4 regions of the Vibrio sp. R10-SG3-ISO10 genome follow, and region 3 is predicted to be linked to each of the others. Evidence: predicted binding sites of a transcription regulator. Region 3 holds the regulator's gene; each other region holds the start of a gene.
What was found. The regulator PurR, encoded in region 3, represses purine synthesis genes. The targets are predictions, from matches to a motif close to TNANGNAAACGTTTNCNTNA.
Positions count from the first base shown of each region.

Region 1: glyA (serine hydroxymethyltransferase) is a predicted target of PurR. The motif match lies at 2,081-2,100, and genes of this name have one in related genera.
Region 2: AC6R16_RS17625 (formate--tetrahydrofolate ligase) is a predicted target of PurR. The motif match lies at 5,203-5,222, and genes of this name have one in related genera.
Region 4: AC6R16_RS12020 (inosine/guanosine kinase) is a predicted target of PurR. The motif match lies at 3,106-3,125, and genes of this name have one in related genera.

Region 1 covers NZ_JCBDHG010000012.1:132,032-139,527, reverse strand. Annotated here, with positions in the region: gene vexH (vibriobactin export RND transporter permease subunit VexH) at 1-865, shown strand, start outside; gene AC6R16_RS06145 (YitT family protein) at 1,213-1,812, opposite strand; gene glyA (serine hydroxymethyltransferase) at 2,176-3,426, shown strand; gene AC6R16_RS06135 (hypothetical protein) at 3,579-3,905, opposite strand; gene lipA (lipoyl synthase) at 4,148-5,113, opposite strand; gene lipB (lipoyl(octanoyl) transferase LipB) at 5,121-5,789, opposite strand; gene ybeD (DUF493 family protein YbeD) at 5,968-6,246, opposite strand; gene AC6R16_RS06115 (serine hydrolase) at 6,395-7,496, opposite strand, start outside.
Region 2 covers NZ_JCBDHG010000022.1:891,804-899,299, forward strand. Annotated here, with positions in the region: gene AC6R16_RS17610 (BCCT family transporter) at 1-602, shown strand, start outside; gene AC6R16_RS17615 (3'-5' exonuclease) at 668-1,387, opposite strand; gene AC6R16_RS17620 (DUF294 nucleotidyltransferase-like domain-containing protein) at 1,395-3,284, opposite strand; gene AC6R16_RS17625 (formate--tetrahydrofolate ligase) at 3,426-5,174, opposite strand; gene AC6R16_RS17630 (hypothetical protein) at 5,340-5,528, opposite strand; gene AC6R16_RS17635 (fatty acid cis/trans isomerase) at 5,568-7,496, opposite strand, start outside.
Region 3 covers NZ_JCBDHG010000020.1:317,200-324,695, reverse strand. Annotated here, with positions in the region: gene torR (two-component system response regulator TorR) at 1-395, opposite strand, end outside; gene torD (molecular chaperone TorD) at 633-1,280, shown strand; gene purR (HTH-type transcriptional repressor PurR) at 1,492-2,499, shown strand; cyclic di-GMP riboswitch class I at 2,644-2,730, shown strand; gene AC6R16_RS11470 (TfoX/Sxy family DNA transformation protein) at 2,864-3,454, shown strand; gene AC6R16_RS11465 (TVP38/TMEM64 family protein) at 3,605-4,297, shown strand; gene AC6R16_RS11460 (putative signal transducing protein) at 4,297-4,602, shown strand; gene AC6R16_RS11455 (alpha/beta fold hydrolase) at 4,599-5,411, opposite strand; gene glgA (glycogen synthase GlgA) at 5,565-7,028, opposite strand; gene glgC (glucose-1-phosphate adenylyltransferase) at 7,018-7,496, opposite strand, start outside.
Region 4 covers NZ_JCBDHG010000020.1:435,559-443,054, reverse strand. Annotated here, with positions in the region: gene tet(35) (tetracycline efflux Na+/H+ antiporter family transporter Tet(35)) at 1-303, opposite strand, end outside; lysine riboswitch at 418-599, opposite strand; gene AC6R16_RS12025 (H-NS family histone-like protein) at 1,192-1,602, shown strand; gene AC6R16_RS12020 (inosine/guanosine kinase) at 1,712-3,016, opposite strand; gene AC6R16_RS12015 (hypothetical protein) at 3,251-3,520, opposite strand; gene mnmA (tRNA 2-thiouridine(34) synthase MnmA) at 3,716-4,840, shown strand; gene hflD (high frequency lysogenization protein HflD) at 4,859-5,476, shown strand; gene purB (adenylosuccinate lyase) at 5,642-7,012, shown strand; gene AC6R16_RS11995 (DUF3833 domain-containing protein) at 7,382-7,496, opposite strand, start outside.

The DNA of each region.
Region 1 (7,496 bases), on a different contig from region 3:
TGGTGATGAGAATAGTTTTAACAATGCCGCGGATCTGAGCCAAATTTATATGCGTACGGCTTCTGGTGAATTGGTCACTCTTGATGCGCTCACTATGATTGAAGAGGTTGCCTCCTCGATTCGTCTATCGCACTACAACAAGCAGAAGGCAGTGACGATTACTGCTAACCTTTCTGACGGCTACACCTTAGGGGATGCGCTCGATTTCTTAGACCAACAAGCAATAGAGCAGTTACCTAGTGATATTTCCGTGAGCTACTCTGGTGAGTCAAAAGACTATAAAGAGAACCAGTCGAGTATCTTAGTGGTGTTTGGTTTAGCGCTGTTGGTGGCTTATCTCGTTCTCGCTGCGCAGTTTGAAAGCTTTATCAACCCGCTAGTGGTTATGTTTACCGTCCCTATGGGAGTGTTTGGCGGCTTCCTTGGACTGTTTGTGATGGGACAAGGCCTCAACATCTATAGCCAGATTGGTATGATTATGTTGATCGGTATGGTGACTAAGAACGGTATCTTGATTGTCGAGTTTGCTAACCAACTTCGCGATCGCGGCATTGAGTTTGAGAAAGCTATTGTTGATGCGTCTGCGCGTCGCTTGCGCCCAATCATGATGACAGCATTTACCACTCTTGCTGGTGCTATACCGCTGATTATGTCGACGGGGGCGGGCTATGAAAGCCGTGTGGCTGTAGGTACGGTGATCTTCTTTGGTATGGGCTTTGCGACTTTGGTAACTCTGTTCGTTATCCCTGCCATGTACCGCTTGATTTCAGCAACGACTCAGTCGCCGGGCCATGTGGAAGCTGAGCTAAACAAAGAGCTAAGCCACGATGTGAAAGCACGTGTTTCGCACGGAGAGTTGGATTAAAAGCGGACTGCGTCCTTGGAACGCTCCGCTCCGAGATTGGGCTTCGCCCTGCGAGAATTTTGAACGGGCTTCGCCCTTTGAGAAGAGCGTCATTCCTTAGAGTGACGAAGGAGTGAGTAAGGAATCTCTAACAAGGTTGCCCATCCGCTTGAAGAGATCCCCAACTCGTTCGTATCTCACTCTTGAGGATGACGAGATTAAAAAAAGCAAAGGGTAGACACATAGTGTCAACCCTTCAAACTTTTGTCGCTTCTCGCTTCTCGCTTCTCGCTTCTCGCTTCTCGCTTCTCGCTTCTCGCTTCTCGCTTCTCGCTTCTCGCTTCTCGCTTCTCGCTTCTCGCTTCTCGCTAACCGTAATTAACACTATAACGCGTTGGTTTGTGGTTCATAGCCAACACAAGGTTTAGCGCAATGGCACCAATGATTGAAAGTACGATAACTTGCGGTGACACGAAGAAAAACGATGCGACTAAAATAGTAAAGTCGATAGCTAATTGAGATTTCCCAACCGAAATGCCGAATTTATCTTGGATAAATAGACATAGAACATTGAAGCCGCCCAAACTAGAGCGATGGCGGAAGAGAATCAACATACCTAGTCCCATCAATAAACCACCTGCGACTGCACAGTAGACTTCGTTAATGGTATCTAAGCTAATCACTAAATAGAGGTGATCGGCAAATATAGAGACCAAGGCGCCAGAAATTGCACTATTAAAAGCAAAACGAGAACCGAACCGCTTCCATGCCAAAAGGTAAAAAGGGCAATTTGCAATAAAGTAGAGTGTACCAAAAGAGAACGAAACAAATTGGCTGGCTAACAGTGCCAGACCGGTTGTGCCGCCTGTGAGCAATGATGCTGATTGTAAAAAGAAAACCCCTTGGGCAACCAGAAAAGTCCCAGTCAAAATTGCGATCCAGTCTTCTCTTCTTGAGTGTTTTTCCATCAATTTTAAATTTAACCGCTGAATATTGGCGTGCATACTATTTAAAAATTGAGGATTTCGGTAGCTTGAGAGGGAAAATTAGGGTAAACCTATGTAATTATCGTTTTACGGAGTGTAAAGGATAAAATTGACACGTTTCTCAATCTTCATTTCGAGAAATGTTCAATATGACATTCCTTGTAAAGCATTATGAAAAAACTGCATGAGAAAAATTTAAATTTTCTCTTTATGACCTAGATCAAATTATGTAGAATGCGCGTCATTAGCTTAATGCAAACGTTTGCGTCAGGTAAAAACGTCGGTATTGAGGTCATAAATCAGTTTTTTAAAACTTTAAGTCTTAATCTGAGTCAGGAGATACAGATGCTAAAGCGTGATATGAACATCGCAGATTACGATGCGGAACTGTTCGCAGCAATCCAAGAAGAAACTCTTCGCCAGGAAGAACACATCGAACTAATCGCTTCTGAAAACTACACAAGTCCACGTGTAATGGAAGCTCAAGGTTCTCAGCTAACTAACAAATACGCTGAAGGTTACCCAGGCAAGCGTTACTACGGTGGTTGTGAGTACGTAGATAAAGCAGAAGCTCTTGCTATCGACCGTGCATGTGAGCTTTTCGGTTGTGAGTATGCGAACGTACAGCCACACTCTGGCTCTCAAGCAAACAGTGCTGTTTACATGGCACTTCTAAACCCTGGTGATACTGTTCTAGGTATGAGCCTAGCGCACGGTGGTCACCTGACTCACGGTTCTCCAGTCAACTTCTCTGGTAAGCACTACAACGTTATTCCTTACGGTATCGACGAAGCGGGCCAAATCAATTACGACGAAATGGAGCAACTGGCTCTTGAGCACAAACCTAAGATGATTATCGGTGGTTTCTCAGCTTACTCTCAAATCGTGGATTGGGCTCGTATGCGTGAAATTGCCGACAAAGCCGGTGCTTGGTTGTTTGTCGATATGGCTCACGTAGCAGGTCTAATTGCCGCAGGTGTATACCCAACGCCAGTGCCACACGCTCACGTTGTGACAACAACGACACACAAAACGCTAGCAGGTCCACGTGGTGGTCTAATTCTGTCTAATGCTGGCGAAGAGATGTACAAAAAACTGAACTCTGCTGTATTCCCTGGTGGTCAAGGTGGCCCTCTAATGCACGTTATCGCGGGCAAAGCGGTTGCATTTAAAGAAGCAATGGAGCCTGAGTTCAAAGAGTACCAAGCACGCGTTGTTAAGAATGCAAAAGCTATGGTTGCTCAGTTCCAAGAGCGCGGTTACAAAATCGTTTCTAACGGTACAGAGAACCACCTGTTCTTAGTTGATCTGATCGACAAGGACATCACAGGTAAAGATGCAGATGCAGCACTAGGTGCAGCAAACATCACAGTAAACAAAAACTCAGTACCAAACGACCCACGTAGCCCATTCGTTACTTCTGGTATCCGCGTAGGTTCTCCAGCAATCACTCGCCGTGGTTTCACTGAAGACGATGCAAAAGATCTAGCGAACTGGATGTGTGATGTTCTAGATAACATCGGCAACGAAGAAGTTATCGAAGCGACTAAAGCTAAGGTTCTTGAAATTTGTAAGCGTCTACCAGTTTATGCTTAATCAGGTTTCAGCTTAATCAAAAACACCTCCAGCTTGGAGGTGTTTTTTTATGTCTACAATGCTAACCAGAATCAATGTCTTAGCACTTGTTTTAGATAGGTAGAAAACAAAAACGGCAGCCTTTGGGCTGCCGTTTCAAATCTTAGTTCAGCCTATTTGTTTACGCTGATTGTCTCACCAGATTTACAACGGAACTGGTAGTACTTAGTGCTTTCGTTGAACTTAGATAGACCTTCACCACTACAGTAGTCAGCGTTGATATCACGCATGGTGTCTAGGGTTGCTTCAGTGCGAAGAGCAAACTTAGAGCCATCAGCACATACAATGCGTACTCGACCATCATCACTGACTGAATAAGTTTTCACTTCAGTGTTACAAAGTTCGAAAGAAGCGTCCATGTAGTTGTCTTGCTGAGTGGGTTCAGATGCACAACCTGCAAGAGTAATAGCCACAACAGCGGCAGCAAAAATGTTTTTCATGCGTCTATCCAATATTTCGAGTATTTAAAGCCAATCCCATCATTTATCTGAACATAACGTTACTGGCATGAATAAAGTTTGATTTAGGTATTATATCAAACCTAGAGTTTCGTTCTAGTATCAAAGTTGTTTCAATACTTGATATGGTAGTGGATTGTGGCGGGTGAGTAAAATCGCTACAAATAAAATATGCCTCACGTTCAAAAACGAGAGGCATAGATAAGTGATTGTCTTACTGTAATTTAGCTTACTTCTACGCCTTGAGCTTGTAGGTCAGCATGGTACGAAGAGCGTACAAATGGACCACATGCTGCGTGAGTAAAGCCGAGCTCAAGTGCGATTTCTTTTAGCTCATCAAACTCTGACGGCGGAACATAGCGTTCAACAGGTAGGTGATGGCGGCTCGGTGCTAGGTACTGGCCTAACGTCAGCATAGTGACACCGTGAGCGCGAAGATCTTTCAATACTTCGACGATCTCTTCTTTTGTTTCACCCAATCCCATCATAATGCCTGACTTAGTTGGAATGTTTGGGTGTTGCTCTTTGAACTTCTGTAGCAGTTGTAATGACCACTTGTAGTTCGCACCAGGACGCGCTTTACGATACAGGCGAGGTGCGGTCTCCAAGTTGTGGTTGAAAACATCCGGCGGATTGTCTTTTAGCAACTCAAGAGCCACGTCCATACGACCACGGAAGTCTGGTACAAGCGTTTCAATCTTAATGTTCGGATTTAGTTCGCGGATCTCTCGGTTACAGTCGGCAAAATGTTGAGCACCACCATCACGGAGATCGTCACGGTCAACGGAAGTAATCACGACATACTTCAGTTTCATGTCTTGAATGGTTTTAGCCAGTTTCTTAGGTTCGTCTGCTTCTGGAGTCAGTGGACGTCCATGAGCAACGTCGCAGAATGGGCAACGACGGGTACAAATCGCACCCAAAATCATAAAGGTTGCAGTACCGTGGTTAAAACATTCTGCAAGGTTAGGGCATGAAGCTTCTTCACAAACGGAGTGTAAGTTGTTTTTACGCATTGCCGATTTGATATCTTGAATGCGCTGGCTGTCCGCAGGTAGCTTGATCTTCATCCAGTCTGGTTTACGAAGAACTTCTTTTTGCTCTGTAGGCATGTTCTTTACTGGAATCAGTGCCATTTTATCAGCGTCGCGGTACTTAACGCCTTTTTCCATTTGGATTGGTTTACTCATGCTTCTCTTACTTCTCGTTATTGTTGGTCTTGTGGCCTGCTTGTGTGTCGACATCAACCTGTTCATAGTTAAGTAAATCAACCAGTTCTTCGACTAGTTTTGTCTCTACTTGAGTTATGTCATCAGGTCCGCCAAGTTGGCTGACTTGAACCATTTCCATTCCAGCATAACCACAAGGGTTGATACGTAGAAATGGCGTAAGATCCATATTCACATTTAGCGCTAAGCCGTGGAACGAACAACCTTTACGGATTCGTAATCCTAAGGAACAGATTTTCTTCCCATCTACATAGACACCTGGTGCATCAGGGCGTGCAGTTGAGTCGATATTGTATGCTTTTAGGGTATTAATTACGAGATTCTCAATATGAGTAACAAGATCTCGTACTCCCATTTTTTTACGACGAAGGTTAATCAGAAAGTACGCAACAAGCTGACCAGGCCCGTGGTAGGTGACTTGACCACCACGATCGCTCTGAACAACAGGGATATCACCAGTATTAAGTAGGTGCTCCGCCTTACCTGCTTGCCCTTGTGTGAAGACTGGATTGTGTTCAACAAGCCACACCTCGTCAGCGGTGTCTTCTGTCCGGTTATCTGTGAAGTCATGCATTGCTTGCCAAATTGGCTCGTAATCTTGTCTTCCTAGATGTTTCACAACAAGCTGGTTTTGCATTCCGCTTTCCATCGTCGGTTAATAAAGTTAACGGATTATAAACTGCTTCTGGTCAAGGGACTATATACCAGTAACACATTTTTAACCCTAGACTTTTTGCAGGATAATTATCTGTTTGATATCTAAAAAGAAAGCAGCTTGCGCTGCCTTCAAAAAAAATTGAATTAACTCAAATTTTTTATAGCACCATGCGTACAATGTCAATCTCACCGAGCTCTTTGTAAAGCGTTTCAACTTGCTCGATAGAAGTTGCGGTAATATTGACTGACACTGAGTGGTAATTGCCCTTAGCACTTGGCTTTACGGTTGGGCTGTAATCACCTGGAGCATGGCGTTGGATGACTTCAAGAACCTTTTCAGGAAGCTCTGGCTTAGCATAGCCCATTACCTTGAAGGTAAACGAACAAGGGAACTCAAGCAGGTCTTTCAGTTTTGCATCTGAATTAATGTTCAGCATTTTGAAACTCCAAGTTGGGAAGTCGTTGTTAGCAGCGCGGAATAGTACTGTCTATCGAGGATGAACTCAAGATACCCTCTGCGCTATGTCGAAAGCGTGAAAAACAAAAAAGCCGCACTAGGCGGCTTTTAAAAGCTAAGTACTCGAATTACAAGAAGCTTTTGAACAGCATTACAATGTAATCCCATAGGCGGCTGAATAGGCTGCCTTCTTCCACATCTTCTAGCGCAAGAAGTGGGTACTCTGCAATATCTTCACCTTCTAGTTGGTAGTATAGCTTACCAACTACGTCACCTTTCATAATTGGGGCTTCTAGCTCTTTTTCAAGGATGAAGCTTGCCTTAAGGTTTTTCGCTTGGCCGCGAGGTAGGGTTACATAGGTATTTTGGTCAAGACCTAGCGCAACCGTATCTTTGTTACCCATCCAGATCTTTTCTTCAACGAAGGTTTCACCGGCTTTATGAGGGGCAACAGTTTCGAAGAAACGGAAACCGTAGCTGAGAAGCTTTTTGCTTTCAGATTTACGTGCATTCGCATTTTTAGTCCCCATGACTACCGCAACTAGACGCATTTTGCCTTCTGTTGCGGAGCTTACTAGGCTGTAACCTGCGTTGCTCGTATGTCCAGTTTTGATACCGTCAACGTTCATGCTCTTATCCCAAAGCAGACCGTTACGGTTGTATTGGGTGATGCCGTTGTAAGTGAACTTTTTATCTGAATAGATTCGATACTCGTCTGGCACGTCACGGATCAGCGCGCTACCTAGTAAAGCCATATCGTAAGGAGTTGAGTATAGGTTCGGGTTATCTAGACCATGCACGTTAGCAAAGTGCGTGTCTTTCATACCGATAGTGTCAGCCCAGGCGTTCATAAGATCGACAAACGCGTCTTCTGAACCTGCAATGTGCTCTGCCATTGCAACACAGGCATCGTTACCAGACTGAACAATGATACCGCGGTTTAAATCTTCAACTTTTACCGTAGTACCGACTTCGATAAACATTTTTGAAGAATCAGGGAAGTTTTTCGCCCAAGCGTTTTTACTGATAGTGACGTCATCTTGAAGTGAGATGTTACCACGCTCTAATTCCTGACCGATGACATAACTGGTCATCATCTTAGTCAAACTTGCTGGAGATAACTTGGTGTTCATCTCTTTTTCAGCAAGAACTTTACCTGAATGGTAATCCATCAATACGTAGCCTTTGGCTGCGATTTGAGGTGCGTCAGGAACCACAATTGGTGATGCG
Region 2 (7,496 bases), on a different contig from region 3:
ACCCGCACGGCCGTGAAGATGAAGCTTGGTTCCAAGGCTGGACAGTATTCTACTGGGCTTGGTGGATTTCTTGGTCACCATTCGTGGGTATGTTTATCGCACGTGTATCTAAAGGTCGTACAGTACGTGAATTCATCACGGCAGTATTGCTAGTGCCAACGGCAGTGACGCTACTTTGGATGTCGACATTCGGCGGTATGGCAATTGACCAAGTGATAAACGGTGTGGGTGAGTTAGGTTCTGAAGGTCTTACCGATGTATCACTGGCTATGTTCCAAATGTTCGATGTACTTCCGTTTGGTTCGATCCTATCTATCATTGCAGTAATCCTTGTTCTGGTATTCTTTATTACTTCATCGGATTCAGGTTCGTTGGTGATCGACAGTATTACCGCTGGTGGTAAGGTGGATGCGCCTGTGATTCAGCGTGTTTTCTGGGCATTCATGGAAGGTGCGATTGCAGTAGCTCTGCTATGGATTGGTGGCTCAGAGGCGGTTCAAGCGCTTCAAGCAGGTGCTATTTCAACAGCGTTGCCATTTACCTTCGTATTGCTATTGATGTGTGTCAGCTTGCTAATGGGTATGCGTACCGAGAAGCGATAAGCGCATTTATCATATTAAAACGAAAAAGGGACGATTATCGTCCCTTTTTTAATGTGTGTGCCGTCCTAAATCCATAGTTGACTGATAGGCATACTCCTATCGTAGTGATGGGCAATTTGTGCTTGCAGAAGTTCAGCTGTCGCCACCGCATCAGTCAATGCATGGTGTGGCGTGTAGAGCGGTAACCCATACCGAGAGCGACTTGCTCCTAGTCTTACTGATTCAGGCTTTTTACCTCTTATCTTGTTTAAAATCCCACCGCTGGCTTTTTGCTGTAGTTGGGTTTCAATGTGCATCGTGTCGACAACAGGAAACTCGATTCCCTCTCGAATTCGTGCATTGAGCGCCTTGTCGAAGAACTCTCTCTCGATTCGCTGGTAATGAACCACCATTACCTTTCCTGCCATCTGAGCGAGTATCTCTTCATAAACGCCAATCAGATCTGGGGCGTCCAGCACATCGCTGTGGGTAATGCCGTGAATGACCACCGACTCTTCGGCTAACTGCTTGCGAGGTTTGACAGTCCAGTGCTGTGCCTGATTGATAAAAATGCGATTGAGGTTAAAAGGCACCGTACCTATGGTAATGATGTCATCTTGATCGGAATCAAGCCCCGTTGTTTCGAAGTCCATAGCAAGAAACGTGACTTCTTCGAGTGGGGTCGAAGGGGCGGGCACTCCTGCTTGATAGTATTGCTTTAAAGCCTGGTTCTGCGCGACCTCTAACTTACGGCTGAACTTAGTTTGCCAGTCAATAGAGGGAGGAGACATAATCTTATTCAGCATAGCCACCTCACTTAAAGTTGTTGCTGGCTTGGTAACGGAACTTCAAGAAGTTTTGCGCGTTACTTAGGATCTGGAATGCGTCTTTTAAATTGCGTCTCTCAAAATCTGACAGGTTTTCCGGCTCAATGTTGTTATCAGGATCAATCTTGTTTTCAACGTCTAGTGCTTGGTGGCGAATTCGAACCATAGAAATAAATTCGAGTGCATCACTTAAGTCTCGAGCTTTACCTTTAGGTAGAATGCCTGCCTCGTGAATATCATCTAATCGCTCAAAAGAGTTCTTAGAGCGAGAGCCAACGGCGAGCGCATGCACACGAATCAAATCTGCGAGTGGCGCAGTTCCGCGACGTTTAAGATTGATGGAGTTCTTATGCTGACCATCTTTCTCCATAACGAAGTCTTTGAAGAAGCCGAGAGGTGGAGTGCGGTTCATAGCATTGCGGGCTAAGCAGGCGAGGAAGCGATTGTTCTTACGTGCACGGCGCACAATAAACCCATTGAGGTGCTCGGCCCATTTTAATCGACCATAAACACCGTCGAGGTCAAAAAATATCGAGGCGTTAAGTAGGGCTTTAGGGTTTGGGTCATCAATCCAATCAGCAAAACACTCTTCCCATTCGGTACGAGTCATACGCCAATCTGGATTGGTTGCCATAATGTCGCCGGTACAGTAGGTGTAACCGCATTTATCTAAACCATCACAGACAATTTTAGCGAGCTGAGCAAAGTAACTATCGTGTTGCTCTTTTACAAAGGTGTTATCAAGAATGATGGCATTGTCTTGATCGGTGACCAACAGTTGTTCGTCTCTACCCATCGAGCCGAGTGCAACAAAGCAGTATGGTACCGGTGGTTCACCAAGTTCTTCTTCTGCAAGTTCTATGATACGTTGTTTGAAGCTTCGACCTATCACCGACATCGCACTACCTACCATATGTGAGTTGGCGTCTTCATTTACTAAACGTACAAAACTGTCTTTTACTTGCTCTGAAAGGGTAGAAAGCTCTTCGACGGACTGTTGTTGGAAAATGGTACTGACTAGCAGTAGAGAGTTCTGAGATTCGTAACGGACAATATCCGTAGCCTCGATGATGCCAATCGGCTGTTTGTCTTTGAGGACAGGAAGATGATGGACGTTGTAACGCAGCATCGTCAGCATGGCTTCGTATACATAAGCGTTATGGTCGAGCGAAATGACTTCTGTGGTCATAACGGTAGATACATCATCGCTTGGGTCTAAGCCTTGGGCGAGGACCCGGGTACATAGGTCACGGTCAGTGATGATACCAACCAGTGGGTTGTTATCATCTTCATCGTCTTGAGCCACGTCTGGGTCGATGATCAACAGTGAAGAGACATTTTCTTCCGCCATCTTAATCGCTGCATTCTGAATGGATTCAGATTTCGGAATCGTTGGCGCTTCGCTGGTGAGCAGAGTTCTTACTTTGGACGTTGTCAGGTCGTTTTGTTCACTACTATTAGAGACGGTTTGGCGCAAACGAGCGGTATCTTCCACTTCAACGAAGTCAGCGAAAGTCTCATGCTCGTCATAGAGTTCTTGGAAGACTGTCTCAGGAATACAGTAGAGCAGAGTATCTTTTATCGCTTTGGCAGGGAAACGCACTTTGTTGTTTGTGAGTAGACCCATTTGACCAAACAAGGAACCCTCATCAAGACGGTTATAGAGCTCGCCTTTGCGTCGATAAACTTCAACAACACCGCTTCGTACCATATAGAGATCGTGAATTTCATCGCCAAAGTGGATGATAGGCGTATCTTCACGGTAGTAAGAAATCTCAACGTGCTTGGTGACATAGTTGAGTACATCGTCTTCGAGTTCGTCAAAAGGTGGGTGTTGGGATAGGAAATTTTTGATTTCCAATAACTCTGCTTCCATGAAAACATCCGGTCTGTTCGAGTAATGTTTCAATGGTACATGATCTTGTGGTGGACTGCATGGCTTGTCGAGTTTGCGCTAAAGAAAAGAGGCTAAGTTTTAACTACTTAGCCTCTTAGAGAATTCATTGGTCAATCGCGGTTAGCTTAAGCCAATAATATTGCCGTCATCATCGAGATCGAGATTCATAAACGCAGGCTTCTCTGGCAAGCCCGGCATCGTCATTACGTTGCCACAAAGCGCATAAACAAAGCCCGCACCCGCACACAGTCGTAACTCACGGATTGGCACATCGAAGCCAGAAGGCGCACCTTTAATGCTGCCATTGGTGGAAATAGACAGTGGTGTTTTTGCAAGGCAAACCGCTAAGTTGTCGAAGCCATGCTGTTTTAACTCATCAAGCTGTTTTCTTGCTTGGTAACTAAGAGTAATACCACATGCGCCATAACCTGCTTCAGCCACAGCCATTAGCTTCTCTTCGGTTGTTTGGCTAAATTGATACAGCGGCTTGAAGTGGGCTGTTTTGTCACACTGTGCGACGACTTTCTCAGCTAACTCTACTGTGCCTTCACCACCTTTGGCAAAGCCCTCACTGATAGCAACTTCAACATCATTTGGTAAAGCTTCAATCATGGCTTTTAGAGCTTGAAGCTCTTGGTCACTATCTTGAGGGAAACGGTTGATTGCAACAACCGCAGGCACGCCGTATTTGTTTACGTTGTTGATATGCCATTTTAAGTTATCGAATCCGGCAATGAGCGCCTTTTCGTCGTTCTCAAACAGCATTTCTGGTATTGCTTGGCCGGGCTTTAAATCGTACAGCCCTGAGTTAGCTTTTAAACCGCGTAAAGTGGCAACAATGACGGCACAATCTGGTGATTTATCTGACATCTGAGCTTTGATGTTACAGGCTTTCTCAAAACCCATATCAGAACCAAATCCACCTTCCGTTACGGTGAATTCACACAGTTTTGTCGCGATGTTGTCTGCGATAATAGACGAGTTACCGTGAGCAATATTTGCAAACGGGCCCGCATGGATAAGCGTTGGAACGCCTTCTAACGTCTGCATCAAGGTTGGCTCAATCGCTTCTTTCATGCTGACGGCCATGGCACCTGCGACCTGCAAATCTTCCGTGGTGATAGGTTTGCCATCGATATCGTATGCGACAACAATTCGGCCAATACGAGCACGAAGGTCTTTTAAGTCAGAAGCGAGCGCAAGAATTGCCATCAGCTCGGAAGCGGCAGATATGTCAAATCCATCTTGGCGTTCGAAGCCATTAATGGTCTTGTTCGCTTCGTTCATGCCGACCGTCACCATACGCAGTGCTCGGTCGTTGTGGTCCATGACACGTTTCCAGACAACGCGTTGAGGGTCAATTTTGAGGGCAGTTAATCCACTGCGCTGTTCAAAGTCTTTATAGCCTTGGCGTTGCTCATGATAGATACGTGCATCAATCGCAGCTGCAGCTAAGTTATGTGCTGCAGTAACGGCATGAATATCACCCGTCAGGTGAAGGTTTAATTCTTCCATTGGAGCGACCTGAGAGTAACCACCGCCAGCCGCACCTCCTTTGACACCAAAAACAGGGCCCATTGAAGGCTGGCGTATACAGGCCATAACGGAGCGATTAAGTTTGGCGATGCCTTGAGATAAGCCAATCGTAGTAACCGTTTTTCCTTCGCCAAGTGGAGTAGGGGTTATTGCAGTCACCAATACGAGTTTTCCGGTGACGTTGTTTTGCAAGCGCGCTAAGCTTTCTAAAGTCACTTTAGCCTTGTATTTTCCCTGGCTATGGAATTCATTTGCATGCAGACCAGCACGCTCAGCAACTTGGGAAATTGGCATTAGTTTAGTATCGCGACAGATCTCAATATCAGACAGCATAAAACCCTCAAAATAGGCACATAAAAAGTGAGGCAATCGTTTGCGTGCAAATGATAGCGATTAAAATTGCTTTGTAAAGCGCTGTTTATAGAGGAGTGAATTATACGTGTGTAATGGGCGATGGGCAAAAGAAAGCCCCATGTAAATTACGATGGGGCGTTTTCGTTAGTACCAGTCATCATCAGGGATTATTTTCCCTTCAGGAGCATAAGGATCATCATCGAAAGGATGTTCAGCCTTGTTCCTAAGGCTATCAAGCTGATGTTCAAGCATCTGTACGGTGTCGTAATCACCTTCTGAGCAGGCAACATAAATTTGTTGTTCCAAAGCTCTAATGCTGTCATTGATACCCATAGTCACCTCCCTGAGCGTGTCATGCGCAGTTGAACGGTTCTACCTATTCTCAAATCTATTGTAGTCAAGCAGGCCAAATTCGATAGGTTGATCCTCTTGATACCATGCGTGAATTTTATCGCTAAACGGCCAAAATTGGTCTGAACTACGACGAATTGCAAAGGTATCCAACAGCTTAACGTAATCTTCCTCGCTCGAAATATTTTTCAACATTTCGACCAGTTTTGGCACTTGCTGTTCTTTAAGGGATAGATACGCAGCTGGGTAGCTACCGATCACTCCACGAACCAAAGTAAGATCATCATTGGTCGGATCGCGGTTACTTTCCTCATCAAATAGACTAGAGATGTTGGTATGAGCATTATTGTGCAACAAGGTGTAGAGCTGATCTTTACCGTTATCAGACTCAATCATTAACATCATTATCTGAGGCAGATAGATAAGCCCTTTGCCTTTGATCTTATCTATACTGCGCAGCAGTTGCTCATTTTCAAGCTTCATTCCTGTTTGTTCGATTTTGAAGCGATTAGTCAGCACAGGAGCAAGTTGAGTCTGTAAAATATCGTATAGCTCAGCTTTTGGATCGTCTGTTTGATACGGCACTTGTGTAGGTTGATCAAACGGCTTAACGTTGCGTTGTAAGAAGTCACTAAGCTGAGCACTTTGGTCTTTGTACCAGCTTGAGTGTTCTTTATGGCGCATATCTCTAGGCAGTAGGGCAACGAAATTACTTTCACCTTCAAGGCGTAAGAAATCCATAAACATCCTCGTCATTAACTGATGTCCGAAGTTGCCGTACACATCGAATCCAGCGACAAGTAAATAGTGGATGCGCTCGATGAGAGCATAATCCAACACCCAAGCTGTTTTGGGCGGTGTGCCGACTAAGCCTTGAACAACAGATGCACTATCAAAGTGCCTGAATACTGTAAGGGCTGCGTTCTGATTCGTTCCTTCTCCTGTCCAAATGACATCCGTGGTTAAATGTTTGCCATCTTTAAACCACTGGTTGATAAAGTCAGATTTTGCCTGTAAATAACGTGCTTGCTGCCTTGAGTAAGAGACCCAGTTGGTGATAGGTAAGGTATTGCTTTCAAGCTCTCCTGGCAGTTTTAAGTTGTCAGCTTGGGTATGATAAAACTCGTTTACTTCAGGGATATCCGCTTTGTCTGGGTCTAAAAAGAACACCCAGAAGCGGTCATTGATGACATTTAGCGCTAACTGCCCACGACAAACTGGTCCTTTAATAAAGGCATTGATCGTATTCTGCGAATTGTCGAGCATGAACTTGAAGCGAGCTTTAACTGGTAGGTCAATAAATGCTGTCATCGGGTTTGCAGCAACATCAGGGGTATAACCTGGAAGCTTAGCGACATCGTAATCGGCGTCGATAAACCACTCTTTCCAATCGTTGATTCGGTCTTCGTTCAAAGCGAATGGCATATGGGTCTTGTCAACAATGGTGCCTTGCTCGGGTATCAATCGGTAGTAAACGCGAGAAATGCCTGGATCATCGTATGGTCTTCGGGTCGCAATACGTTTTACAGGTTGACCGGGCGGTGTACTTGAACGCACTAGAGTGAAAAAGCGTGGATGCTGTTCGTTTAAGTCGGAAAAGTATAAATGTGACAAGAACAAATGCTCGTATATGTAGCGAGCAGTAAGTTGAACCTTACGAGGGCTTTTGTTGAGTAGTGTTTCATATTCACTGACTAACTGTGCTTGAGCTGAAGTCAAAGGTAGAGGCTGATTCATTGTCGCGCCATCTTGAAGCCAACTTATTAACGTGGAGTATTCGTTGGAAGCGAGGTTTGGCATTCCATAAGGCATACCCCAAGTCGGGTAGTCTTGTAAGTATTGGTCATACTCTTCAATTGTCGGGCAAACTTGAGAGCGATCAACCGAAAAGTCAAAGCCTTCGAGTTGAGCTTGATCTGGAAGAGGGTGGGCCTCTTTTTGCATTAGCAT
Region 3 (7,496 bases):
GCGCTGTCAGAGCCTGACGAATTACGTGCAGCAGAAATTCGCCACAGCAAGTTCTTAACTCGAACCAGTAGCTCTCGTAATTCAAAAGGTTTAGTGACATAGTCATCAGCGCCCATTTCGAGGCCAACGATTTTGTCGATGCTGTCCGTGCGTCCTGTTACCAGGATAATTCCAATGTCTGATTGACTGCGAAGTTCGCGAGTTAGCATTAATCCATCTTCACCCGGCAGATTAATATCCAACATCACCAAATCAATCGCGTTGCTTTGTAGCATGTCTCGCATCTGCTCGCCGCTTTCTGCTTCACTGACTTGGTAACCTTCATTCTGAAAGTAGCCAACAAGCTTGCTGCGAGTCACTACGTCGTCTTCTACTACTAGTACATGATAACTCATCTGCACCACTTAATTTACATTGGGAATAGTTCTATCATTTATTCTATTCATAAATAGTAACATTTCTAGTATTTATCACTTTAAAAACGAGAAAGATGATTTTTTATTGATTCAAAACAAAACCTCCGCCTTTGTTAATATATGCTCATAATTCGTCTTTTATTGTCACGTAAGCCATTACCGCTATTCATTTTTATTAGTTACACTAATAGGTAGTTATTTTGGGAGTGATACCTAATGCAAGAAATCAAAGCATTCAATGAGAAACGTGCGGAAATTTATTGGTGGCTTTCAAGCCTTTACGCCAAGGAATTAACGGAAGAGAATCTGGAGCAGTACCATTCAGCTCAAATCCGCTCTTTCCTTACTGGCCTTGGCGAGAATGCCGCTCTTAAACCGTCGATTGATCGTGTCATTGATGCACTTAATCGCTTAATCGATCGCGAAGATGCGCAACTAGAGCTTGCCGCTGACTTTTGTGATCTATTTTTAAAGTCTGACCGCGACTCGGCACTGCCTTATGCTTCAATGTACATTGGAGACACAGGCCTGCTTAACGACAAGCCTGCCAAAGAGATGGAAGCATTAATGCTAGAGCATGGTGTAGCCGTTGATGAAAGCCTAAATGAGCCGGCTGATCACATTGCCATTGAGCTGGATTTTCTCGGTAACCTTATCATTCGCTCTAATGAACTTGAGCAAGAGCGTCATATTGAAGAAGCGCTTATCGAACAAGAGAGCTTCATTCGTCAGCACCTTCTAAGTTGGACACCTAAGTTTTCGGCTAAGTGTCAAACGCTCGATGAATTCGGTTTTTACTCTGCGATCGCTTCTCTCACTGTGGCGTTCTTGGAGTTGGACTGCACATATTTAATCGGCGAATAGAGTCTGACAATGTGAACTGGCACAGGTCAGTTTGACGAAATATGTTTGCCCTAAGTCGGATTGCGGTCTAAAATCGTGACCGCAAACGATAAAAATGAACTATTCAAATACAAACCGCTAAATAAGAGCGGTTTTTGTGTTTCTGATACTTTCTGCCAACTTATTCTAAACTGAATATATTCTCGTGGCAGTCATCGACAGGACAAAATTTATGGCCACTATTAAAGACGTTGCTCGCCTTGCTGGTGTTTCAACAACCACTGTGTCTCACGTGATTAACAAGACACGCTTTGTTGCCGAAGCGACACAAGAAAAAGTGATGGAAGCGGTAACCGAGCTTAACTATGCACCGAGTGCCGTTGCTCGTAGTCTTAAGTGCAACACTACTCGTACAATCGGTATGTTAGTGACGCAATCGACTAACCTATTTTTCTCAGAAGTTATCGACGGCGTAGAAAGCTACTGCTACCGCCAAGGTTACACCTTGATTCTGTGTAATACCGGCGGCATCTATGAGAAGCAACGCGACTACATTCGCATGCTGGCTGAAAAGCGTGTAGATGGCATCCTAGTGATGTGTTCAGATCTGACTGAAGAGCTGAGCGAAATGCTCGACCGCCACAAAGACATTCCAAAAGTAGTAATGGACTGGGGTCCAGAGAGTTCTCAAGCCGATAAGATCATCGATAACTCTGAAGAAGGCGGCTATCTAGCGACAAAATATCTGATCGAGCGCGGTCATACTGACATTGCTTGTTTAAGTGGTCACTTCGAGAAAGCGGCGTGTGTTGAGCGTATTAGTGGCTTTAAGCGCGCAATGGCTGAAGCTGATTTATCAGTAAACGAAGATTGGATTCTTGAAGGCAACTTCGAATGTGATACGGCGGTACTGGCTGCGGATAAAATTGTGGCGATGGATAAAAAGCCAACAGCCGTGTTCTGTTTTAATGACACGATGGCGCTTGGCTTAATGAGCCGTCTACAACAGAAAGGCATTCAAATACCTCAAGACATCTCAGTAATCGGCTACGATAATATTGAACTAGCAGAGTACTTCTCTCCACCTCTAACAACAGTGCACCAACCAAAACGTCGCGTTGGTAAGAATGCCTTCGAAATTCTTCTTGAGCGCATTAAAGATAAAGAGCACGAAAAACGTGTGTTCGAGATGCACCCAGAAATTGTCGAGCGCAATACCGTTCGTAATCTAAATAAATAACCTTAAGTCAGACGCTTAGCTGGTAGTCGTACTATTGGCTAGGCGTATATCTCCCCTCTATTTATTGAACCAACATCACATTTATCCGATACAAACGTGATGTTCTGCGCAGATTTTATTTATTCTTAATGTGTTCGATTAATGCCACGAACAGGGCAAACCATTTCGAAAGGATGGGACGCAAAGCCTCCGGCCTTAAACAATTTATTGTCTGGTAGCGGGGTTGCCGATGGCGAATATGCAAACTGTCATACCGCTTTTACTTGCACTCGTATGACACCTTACTGACAATGTCTCTGCATAATTTTGCTAATCTCTCGGACCTGCATTGGTGGCGTATACTTATACACCGAGAAAACACAGCATGGATAAACCAATACTAAAAGACTCAATGCGTTTATTTGAGCAGTTAGGACATATTAAGTCTCGCTCAATGTTTGGTGGCTTTGGCATTTTTGCTGATGACACTATGTTCGCACTTGTCGTCAACGATAAACTACACGTACGCGCGGACGCGGCTCTCGCTAAACAGTTCAGGTCTCAAGGGCTAGAACCCTATGTTTACAAAAAACGCGGATTCCCCGTCGTGACGAAGTATTTTGCGCTTTGTGATGATTGGGCAGCTGACGCAAATAAAACCTTAAAGATTGCGAACGTCGCCTTAAAAGCAGCAAATCAAGAGAAGCAATGCCAATCGCAAGCGAAACCCAATCGTTTGAAAGATCTGCCTAACTTGCGGCTAGCGACTGAGCGCATGCTCAAGAAAGCTGGTATAGATTCGGTAGAGAATCTGGAACAAGTGGGAGCCGTACATGCGTTTAAAGCCATTCAGACTACACACTCTTCCGATGTAAACATCGAACTTCTCTGGGCTTTAGAAGGTGCCATTAAAGGGACACACTGGTCGGTTATCCCCCAAAGTCGCCGTCAGGAGCTGTTAACTCAAGTCAGCTAACCTAAAAATAAATTTGTTTAAGAAGTCAGCCTTTGTGCTGACTTTTTTATTGGTTTTTATCTGCCATCTTGAAATTTGTGGCTTGCTTTCCCTGTCTTGTCTAGTAACACTAATAATTGATATCCATGAAATATGATGGAGCTGCACAACATGAATAAAAAGATCATCCTAGGAATTGTTTTCGTCGCACTAATTGTTTTACTTGGCGTAAATTTTGGTCAGTATCTCACGCTAGAAAACGCGAAGGCGCAGCAAGCAGAGCTCGCCGCATTTATCGCAGATAACTTTACTATCGCCGCTGCTAGCTATTTTATCGCCTATGTTGCTATCACCGCTTTCTCAATTCCTGGCGCTGCGGTCGTTACCCTTTTAGGCGCCGCTCTATTTGGTTTCTGGACAAGCTTACTGTTGGTCTCTTTCGCCAGCACCATTGGGGCAACACTCGCATTTTTAAGCAGCCGATACTTATTACGTGATTGGGTACAGAGTAAGTTTGGTGACAAGCTCAATGCCATCAATCAAGGCGTTGAAAAAGATGGCGCATTTTATCTGTTCTCATTGCGATTGATTCCAGTATTCCCATTTTTCCTAATCAACTTGTTAATGGGTTTGACTCCCATCGCGACAACTCGATTCTATTTGGTTAGCCAACTAGGTATGTTGCCAGGAACCGCTGTGTACCTAAATGCCGGCACTCAACTCGCTCAAATAGACAGCTTGTCGGGTATCGTCTCTCCTACCGTTTTGGCTTCTTTCGCACTTCTCGGGTTGTTCCCTGTCATTGCAAAATGGATTATGACTAAAATTAAGGCGTCCCCATCAACATCAAACGGAAATGCATAATGAGGATCTATTCCGCATCTACGCCAACTGAAGCTCACATTGTTTGTGAGCTTCTTAAGTCTCAACAGATTGAATGTGAAGTCCGTGGCGAAGGCGTATTTGGGCTCCAAGGGGAAATTCCCTTTGGGGAGAGCAGTGAACCCTATGTGTGGTTACTTAACCCTCATCAAGCTAAGCAAGCGAAGGGGGTTATCAAGCAATTTAACAGTGCGGAAATCGGCAGTAACTGGCTGTGCAACCAATGTGGAGAAGTGAACGAGCCTCAATTTGGCGCATGTTGGCAATGCGGAGAAGCAGCACCTTAACCGATTTTAGGCGCTTCAATTTGCTGCTGAATAAATGAAATTGAATGGTGATTGAACTCTTCTGGTCGCTCGACGTTACATACATGGCCGCAATCGGCGATCTCAAGTAACTTACTTTTACGATGTGCTGCGACCATCTCTTTGACAGGCTGAATAAACATATAGTCTTTCTCACCCATCAAATAGAGCGTCGGGATCGGCAATTCCTTATCTTTAAAATACTTCATCAGTGGGTTAACTTCCGAAGTGAGAATAAACCAGCGCTTAAACTCTTTTTGGCAAAGCTTCTTTGCTTCGCGGATAAACAAGTGCCTTGATTCTCTTTGTGTACGCTGCGGCATCACAATATAAGCGAATAGACTGTACAGCCACATGTAAGGGATGACGTGTTTGCACATGCCACCTAGCCTAACCAATATCTGCGAACGGACGTTAAATCGCGTTACAGCGCCACCTAGCACCATCGACTTGACTCTATCTGTCGCGAGTTCCGCTAGGTTTCGAACAATAATCGTGCCGAGAGACATACCAACAAAATGAGCTGAACGTATCTTTAAGTGATCGAGCACCTTAAGAATGTCCATTGTCACCGCTTGAAACGTATAGCGGTTTGCCATCAACTCTTTGATCAATTGATTAGACTTACCATGACCACGAAGATCAATAAGTAATAGATTAAAGTGCTGTTTATACGCTTTGATTTGCTTAAACCAAATTGAGGAACTTCCCCCTGCGCCATGCACAAAGACTACCCATTCATCACTTGTAGGATGGGTAAAGGTTTTGTGAAATAGCAAGGTGTCACTCATATCGAAAAGGGTTTACTCAGCAATAAAATTGGTTACGGAGAGTACCATAAACATAGGGGGATTTACGTCAATTTACCTCAATTCTTAATTATTCTTTTATTAAAAGTGTAAGTAACCATCAAAAAAGGCGCCCTAAAGACGCCTAGTTTCATATTACTGTTTGCTCAACGCACTGTGATACAAGGATAGGTATTCATCTGCCGATTTATTCCAACAGAAATTCTGCTCCATCGCATACAATTGAACGCGTTTGACTTCATTAGGTTGCTGCGCGTGCAGCAGTAAAGAACGCTGCAACACGTTAAGCAAAGCACTTGGCTTTGGTTCATCAAATACAAAACCCGTTGCATTTTCAGGCTCAGCATCATAATCATTGACACTGTCGCGCAAACCACCAACACCGCGAACAATAGGTAGCGTTCCGTAAGCCATGCTGTAGATTTGATTCAAACCACAAGGCTCAAACTCGGACGGCATAATAAAGAAGTCCGATCCGGCTTCAACCAAATGCGCTAACTCATTGTCATACGCCTCAACAAAAACAAACTTGTCGCTATGCAGCGCTGCAATCTCTTTTAGCTGAGACGCTAGAACAGGGTCACCGGTGCCGACAATCACCACCTGAACCTGATACTTAAGAAAATCACTTAAGATCGGTAATAGATAGTGAACACCTTTTTGGTGTGTTAGACGACAAACCATGCCATAGACTGCAACCTCTTGAGTTTCTAGCCCTACCCTTTGCTGTAACTCTCGCTTACAAGCTTTTTTACCTCTAACCATACTTTGACGAGTCGCCTTGTAGTTCACTGGTAGGTAAGTATCACTTTGAGGATTCCAAGCGCTGTAGTCGCATCCATTAAGTATGCCGACTAAATCGTCTGAGCGCTGTTGAAACTCAGCCGCCATGCCATGGCTGCCAAGTTCTGTTTTTAGCTCTTGAGCGTAAGTTGGACTGACAGCATTGATCTTATCCGCATTCATTACCCCCGCTCTTAGCATCGTAATGTGCGTCGCACTGACTGCCGCATCCGGTGCATAACGCGTGTGCATCTCTGGCAGAGACTGCAGTTCATCGTAACTAAATACCCCTTTAAACACGGCGTTATGTACCGACAATACACTCTTGGTATGAGTGAAAAAATCATGCGAATGATAACGGTGTTTGAGTAGATATGGGACAAACCCAGTATGCCAGTCATTGGCGTGAATAATATCTGCTTTGAATCCAAGTTTCGGTAACATATCTAGGCTAGCCGCACTGAAAAACGCGAAGCGTTCGCCGTTATCGGCATACGCTTGATTATTTTCCGCGTACATCTCTGGCCTATCAAAATACTTCGGACAATCGATGGCATACACAGGCACACCAACGATTTCTAGCTGTTTTACACGATATTCAGTGTGAGGCCAATGCTCTAACTGAGTTTCCAGAACCACTTGGGCTTCATTGATCCCAGCCAATTTTTGGTAGGCGGGTAAAGTAATACGAACATCTTGCTGCAGTGCGAGTAGTGCTTCAGGCAGTGCCTTGGCAACATCAGCCAAGCCACCGCTCTTGATTAACCCTTCAACTTCCGATGCTACAAATAGAATAGATAAATTCTTAGTAGCCAACTCTTGCTCCTTTAGGAATAACAACGATGCCATCTTCCGACACATGGAAGTGCTTTTTATCTTCCGATAGGTTTACACCAATTTGGGTGCCCGGTGCAATATCTGCATCCTTATCAATAATGACACGGCGTAAGACACACCCTTCACCGACTTTAACGTCTCCAAGCAAAATACACTCACTGATGTCACACGCAGACGCAATGTTACTACGGAATCCAAGCACCGACTTCTCAATGCGTGAGCCACGTACATAACTACCATTACAGACCAAGCTATCAATGATCTGCACACGACCATTTACCGAATCGGTAAAGGTTGCCGGAGGTAACGGTGGGTAGAAGGTATGAAGTGGCCACTTACGATTGTACAGTGAAAATGGCGCGTCTTTTTCAAGCAGATCCATATGCGCCTGCCAATAAGCGTCTATCGTACCGACATCACGCCAGTAGACTTCTTCTTTCTCACCAG
Region 4 (7,496 bases), 120 kb from region 3:
CGCAAACGCGCGTGTACCGCCTGAAAGCGTTAATAGCGCTGTCATCATTCCTAGCAGGAGTAGGAAGCCAACAATACTCATATTCCAAGTATTGATGCCACCATCTTCAATAAAGACGCTTGAAACGGTAGAACCAACATATCCAAGCGCACTACCAAATGAGTAGTCATTAAGTAAGATAGCGCCCAAAACAATACCCACACCGAGTGAAACAAGTACACGGCGGGTAATAATAGCAAGACTCAATGCCACAAGTGGCGGCAAAAGAGATAAAGGAGATGATGCAAAATCAATTAAATTCATGATCTTCAAAAACCAGTAATAAATGGTTAGAGATCTACTGCAGACTAATTGAAGGAAATCATTTCCAATCAATTAAGTTGAAATTAGCGATAGGTCAGCGAATGCGAAACCCAGCCCTACAGTAGCGCTCCATAGTTTTACAAATTATAGACTATGGCAGTGTTACCCCTTTCGGGTGTAACCCCAGCAAACCTCTTTGATGAGAAAGTTCACTTCGGCGAAATAACCTTTTATGCTTGCTCATTGGCATCACCCCAGCAAACACTACTTATTTATTCCGCGCCTCTACCGCGATCGTTGAAACTTTAAACTACCGAAAAATCATTTTAACAATAATTTAACCAACAAATCGCATTAGGTTGCGCCCATTGTACTCATATCACCACCTCTTTCAACATAATATTCCTTTTCTACTGTTAAAAATATCGTTAGCTAGCTTCGACTAAGCTTTCATGATTGATGAATAGTCATCCCATTGGATAGCATATTGGTTCATCCATTGAACTCGAACGTTCTGATTTCTCAGAAATCCACCCGATTAATGACGTGTTTGTCTAACTACCTTTACATGACAGATACATTTTTTTGATACACCAGACTTGTTTTTCCGCACTAATACATAATGAAGGACATATACCTTGGGGCTACGCCTATATTCGCGATAACATTTAATATGAAACCGCACTCTCAGATAGTTCTCTGTTAATATAAAAGTTATATCGTGATTAAAAATCTATTTATTGCAAGCAGCTAAATTAATAATGAAATGGCTATCAAACAACATTGTGATAGTTATTTTACGTAAATTTATGTCAGTGAGATTGTAATATTAAATTAAGAGGTTTATGATTCATACATCGACAACTTATATTGCGAAGAGATGAATAAATGTCGGAACTAACAAAAACACTATTAAACATTCGTAGTCTACGTGCTTTTTCTCGAGAGCTAACACTTGAGCAATTAGAAGAAGCGTTAGATAAACTAACTACTGTTGTAGCTGAGCGTAAAGAAGCAGAAGAAGCTGAACGTGAAGCAGCTGCAGAGCAAGAAGCTAAATTAGCCGCTATTGCTGAACAGATTACTAAAGACGGCATCGACGTCGAAGCGCTTATTTCTGCATTGGCAGGTGAGTCTAAAGGAAGTAAGCCAAAAGCGAAGCGTGCTCCTCGCCCAGCAAAATATAAATATGTTGATGCTTCTGGTGAAGAAAAAACTTGGACAGGACAAGGTCGTACACCTTCAGTAATCCAAGAGCAATTAGATGCAGGCAAGTCACTAGACGACTTCCTAATCTAATCGTTTTGAGTGATTTATTTAAAAAGCGCCTTTATGGCGCTTTTTTATTATCCTCTCTAAAAATTAAAAAAGCCTCACTAAATTGAGGCTTTGATAGTTTGCAGTAGAATTAACGTTCCCAGTACGCTTCTTCTAAGCTATCTTCTCGTTCAGGAAGTCCACGAGATAGGCGCGGTGAATGCTGTACTAGCACTTCGTAACTAGCGCGATTAGAGTATTTACATACTTGCGAGAACGATGAATAAGTTAAGTATGAATGTGCGTGCTTACTTGAGTTAGGCACATTCTCTTTGTGGTATTTATTCGCCGCCATATCGTGTAACAATGCAGATAATGCAGCATCACCGGCACCATTAGTATTTTTAATTTTCTCTGGGCCACCCATATACGGTGAAATATGCGAGTAAACTTTGATCGGATTGTCGCAAAGCGCTTTTGAAGCAGGTCGGCTAAATTCGTAACGGTTAAATTCTGCAATACTACCCGGTAATAATGGTAAAGACGTTTCACGTTTTGCAGATTCTTCGGTGTAACCCGCCATAAATAGACCAACTGGCCCTGCAGTACATAATACTAAATCAACCCACTCTAACGTTTTGTCAGAAGCTGCAAGTGGATCAGACTCTCCTGTAAGCGCTTCTGCTTCGTCTTCATTCATTGCCACCACAGAAACATGATCGTTTAAAAAATCTTGCCAAAATGTTGGATCATCTTGAATAACGAATTTGGTGCCTAGGGTTAGCACAACAGGTACGTCATGTTTTTTTGCATACTCGATAGCTTTCATCGTCGCTTCAGGCATTGGGTCGCCTTTCTTACAACGGACCAAATAAGCGGTTAATACCAAAGCAGAAGCATTTTTAAATATCTTTTCAGGAATGCTATCTGGATGGAGCTGATTCATTTGCCCTTCACTAATAGCGAAAGTGCGCTCACCGTCTTCAGTAATTAATGCGAAACAGCGACCAATTGCCCCGTCGACACCTTGCAAATGGTTTAGATCCATACGGCTCGATGTATTACATAAATAGCGATAGCCGTAGCTACCAATTTTAATGTCTTGGCTCATTACACCTAAAAGTGTAGAGCGATCATCTGCTAGTACTGAATAGTTGTGAAGCGTATTGCCAATCGTACCACCAGCATATTCATTGGTGATCAAATCTCGATCTTTTAGTTCGTTATATAGCGCTTCAGCAGTCTCATCATCAATAACGAGCGAGTGTCCCTTACTCAGTTGGTATTTTTCGATAAGCTCACTGCTTACTTTGGCCTCAATATCAACAAGAGTTTGATCAATGCCGATAATATGCGTGCGCGACATCTTTTTACTTTCTTGAGATTGACTCACTAATGGATCACGAGCGTGAACAGGAAAGTAATGCTTCGATTTACGTTGACCAGGAAATTTCATAACAATGCTTCTGCAGTAAAGAATCTGAATAAGGGATGAAAGGATGCCGGATTCTACCTTGCAGGTTTTAGGACGGCAACAAAAGGTATTATAGCAAACGTTTGCATCAGCAATTAAAATCAGAGCGGCTCTGAATGTAATAAATAAGTGGGGTGGTCGATTGATGAAGCACCCAGTTTTAATGAGTGCTTTTATCGCTTTGGTTAGGCGTTCTTTTATTGTAGGAGCGGTCGCCTATTCACCTTCCATAAAGCTAAGATCCGGCAAGCGGTCAAGGTTCTCAGCGTAGCGCTTTAAGTTGAACTCACCTTCGTTTTTCATTACATCAAAGATTTCAATCGCTACTGCACACGCCATCATAGCGATAGCATCTTCACGAGGCGTGCCCGTCATCATCAAACGCATCAAGGTTTCTTTCACCTTCACTGGGTTTCCATCTTCTAGCTGGTTTTCGATGACTTCGATTAGCTGTGCTTCTTCGATGATTTGGTTTTCTTCGCTCATTAGGTTAACTCTAACTCTCTTGAATTTTCGCCACTATGCCATATATACAAGTTTAATAGTTAAGTTTCGCCGATTTTCATTAAGCAAACGCATAATAAATATCCGAATTCGAAGTGTGAGTTCGATCTCGGATCTGTCCCCTCGCTATGCTTTCTGATAAAATCTGCGTCCAGTTAAATTAAGTGGTGTTTAGTAATGTCTGACAACAGTCAAAAGAAAGTCATCGTTGGCATGTCCGGTGGCGTTGATTCATCTGTATCTGCGTATCTTCTTAAGCAGCAAGGCTATCAAGTTGAAGGCCTGTTTATGAAGAACTGGGAAGAAGATGACAACGAAGAATACTGTACGGCAGCTGAAGATCTTGCCGATGCGCAAGCGGTCTGTGACAAGCTAGGCATTCACCTGCACACCATTAACTTTGCTGCCGAATATTGGGACAACGTATTCGAGTATTTCCTTGCTGAGTACAAAGCCGGTCGTACACCCAATCCAGATATTCTGTGCAACAAAGAGATCAAGTTTAAAGCATTTTTAGAGTTTGCGGATGAAGTGCTCGACGCAGACTATATCGCTATGGGTCACTATGTCCGTCGTACATTCCCGACGCAAGAAGAAATTGAAAACGGCGACAAGCCACGCATGCTTCGTGGTTTAGACAGCAACAAGGACCAAAGCTATTTCCTATACACGCTAAGCAGCGAGCAGGTCGCCCGCAGCCTATTCCCTGTTGGTGATTTAGAGAAACCAGAAGTTCGCCGCATTGCGGAAGAACAAGATCTGATCACGGCGAAGAAGAAAGACTCAACCGGTATCTGTTTCATCGGCGAACGTAAATTCACAGATTTTCTAGGCCGCTATCTACCAGCGCAACCAGGCGACATTGAAACACCTGAAGGTAAAGTGATTGGTAAGCACAACGGATTGATGTACCACACCTTAGGTCAACGTAAAGGCCTGCATATCGGTGGTCAAAAAGGCGGTGGCGGTAATGAAGACCCGTGGTTCGTTGGTGACAAAGATCTTAAGCGCAATGTGTTGATTGCTGTTCAAGGTAAAGATCACCCAATGCTCAAATCTCAAGGTTTGATTGCCTCTCAACTGCACTGGGTTGCTCGTGAAGCGATTAAAGAACCGTTACAATGCACTGTAAAAACTCGCTACCGTCAAACGGATATCCCATGTACTATCATCCCTATCGATGATGAAAACATTAAAGTGATCTTTGACGAACCTCAAATCGCTGTAACACCAGGGCAATCTGCTGTTTTCTATAAAGATGATGTTTGCTTAGGTGGCGGAATCATCGAAGAACGCATTTAATTTTAGGAGTAGAACTACGTGGCTAACACACTATATGACCGTACCATCGCCTTTGCAGGAATTTGCCAAGCTGTCGCTTTGGTCCAACAAGTCGCAAAAAACGGTCACTGTGACTCTGACGCGTTTGAAACATCCCTAAAAGCGATCTTAAACACCAGCCCAAATAATACCGTTGGTGTTTTCGGTCGTGAATCCGACCTCAAGCTTGGTCTAGAGTGTTTGGTTAAGGGGATCGACAGTACTCCTAATGGTAGCGAAATCACACGTTACATCATTAGCCTCATGGCGCTTGAGCGTAAGCTTCAGACTCGAAACGATGCCATGTCTCAGTTAGGCGATCGCATTCAAATGTTGGAACGCCAACTCGAGCATTTTGAGCTACTTGATGAGCAGATGATCAGCAACCTTGCCAGCGTCTATCTCGATGTAATCAGCCCAGTTGGTCCACGTATTCAAGTCACTGGTACACCATCAGTGCTGCAACAGACATCGAACCAACACAAAGTTCGCGCTCTTCTTCTATCAGGTATTCGCAGTGCCGTTTTATGGCGTCAGGTTGGCGGCAAACGTCGTCACCTAATCTTTGGACGCAAGAAAATGGTTGAGCAGGCACAAATACTATTAGCTCGAATCTAACGTTAATTAGTAGCTCGCGCATGACGCGAGCTTCTTCTTTTATACCAAAGCACTTTCTATCCAAAATAAAAGCAAAGCAAACGTTTGCGCAATGTTCGTGACAAACGCTTTGGTAATTGGTATAAAGCACACAAAATTTAGAAACTCAATTTTCAGGAGAACATCATGGAACTGTCAGCATTGACTGCTGTTTCACCAGTAGACGGTCGTTACGGAAGCAAAACAATCGCACTTCGCAGCATCTTTAGTGAATTTGGACTACTAAAGTACCGCTCTATCGTTGAAATTCGTTGGTTACAAAAGCTTGCAGCTACAGATGCAATCACAGAAGTACCAGCATTCAGCGCTGAAGCAAACAAGTTCCTAGATGAGTTAGCAGCAAACTTCTCTGAAGAAGACGCAGCACGCATCAAAGAAATCGAGCGTACAACTAACCACGACGTTAAAGCGGTTGAGTACTTCCTAAAAGAAAAAGTGGCAGGAGTTCCTGAGCTTCACGCTGTAAACGAGTTCATTCACTTTGCTTGTACTTCAGAAGACATTAACAACACCTCTCACGCGCTAATGCTGAAAGAAGCTCGTGACGAAGTGATTCTTCCTGAAATCAAAAACATCATTGATGCTATCAAAGCACTTGCTGTTGAGTATCGTGACATCCCTCTTCTATCTCGTACACACGGCCAGCCTGCTTCTCCTTCTACTATGGGCAAAGAGATGGCGAACGTGGCGTACCGTATGGAGCGTCAATACAAGCAGATCGCTAACGTTGAAATCTTAGGTAAGATTAACGGTGCTGTAGGTAACTACAACGCTCACCTTTCTGCTTACCCAGAAGTAGATTGGCACCAGTTCTCTGAAGAGTTCATCACTGAGTCTCTAGGCGTAACTTGGAACCCATACACAACTCAAATTGAACCGCACGATTACATCGCTGAACTGTTCGATGCGGTTGCACGTTTCAACACTATCCTAATCGACTTCGACCGTGACGTTTGGGGCTACATCGCTCTAGGTCACTTCAAGCAAAAGACGATTGCTGGAGAGATCGGTTCTTCAACAATGCCTCACAAAGTTAACCCAATCGACTTTGAAAACTCAGAAGGTAACCTAGGTCTAGCAAACGCGGTATTCGGCCACCTAGCGCAGAAACTCCCTATCTCTCGCTGGCAGCGTGATTTAACTGACTCAACAGTGCTACGCAACCTAGGTGTTGGTGCGGGCTACGCAATCATCGCGTACACTTCAACGCTAAAAGGCATCAGCAAACTAGAAGTTAACCGCGAAGCACTGCTTGCAGAACTAGACCAAAACTGGGAAGTTCTTGCAGAGCCAGTACAAACTGTTATGCGTCGTTACGGCATCGAGAAGCCATACGAGAAGCTAAAAGAACTAACTCGTGGTAAGCGTGTAGATGGCGAAGCAATGCGTAACTTCATCGACGGCCTTGAGCTACCAGAGCACGAGAAAGCACGTCTGAAAGAGATGACGCCAGCTAACTACATCGGTCAAGCGATTGAGCTAACTGATAAGCTGTAAGAGCTGGAAAGCTGGAAAGCTGGAAAGCTGGAAAGCTGGAAAGCTGGAAAGCTGGAAAGCTGGAAAGCTGGAAAGCTGGAAAGCTGGAAAGCTGGAAAAATATGAGGGTTGACGTGAAGGCGTCAACCTTTTTTGTTTGGGAGAGCTAGAAAACTGGAAAACTGGAAAACTGGAAAACTGGAAAACTGGAAAACTGGAAAACTGGAAAACTGGAAAACTGGAAAACTGGAAAACTGGAAAACTGGAAAACTGGAAAACTAAGGTTGAGCGAGCACGCTAGAGAGTCAACTTTATTTTTCCCGAAGGGCGTAGCCCGCTCCCGTTTTCCAAAAGCGTAGCGTTCCATAGGACGAAGTCCGTTCCTTTACCTCACTGCTTCTGGAAAAACAGCGTAATCTTCCCGACTTCAATGCCAAACTTCTTAATCTTAGTCAGATTAAAGACATGATTTTCATCTTGGCGGTATAACCAATCATCGAAGCTT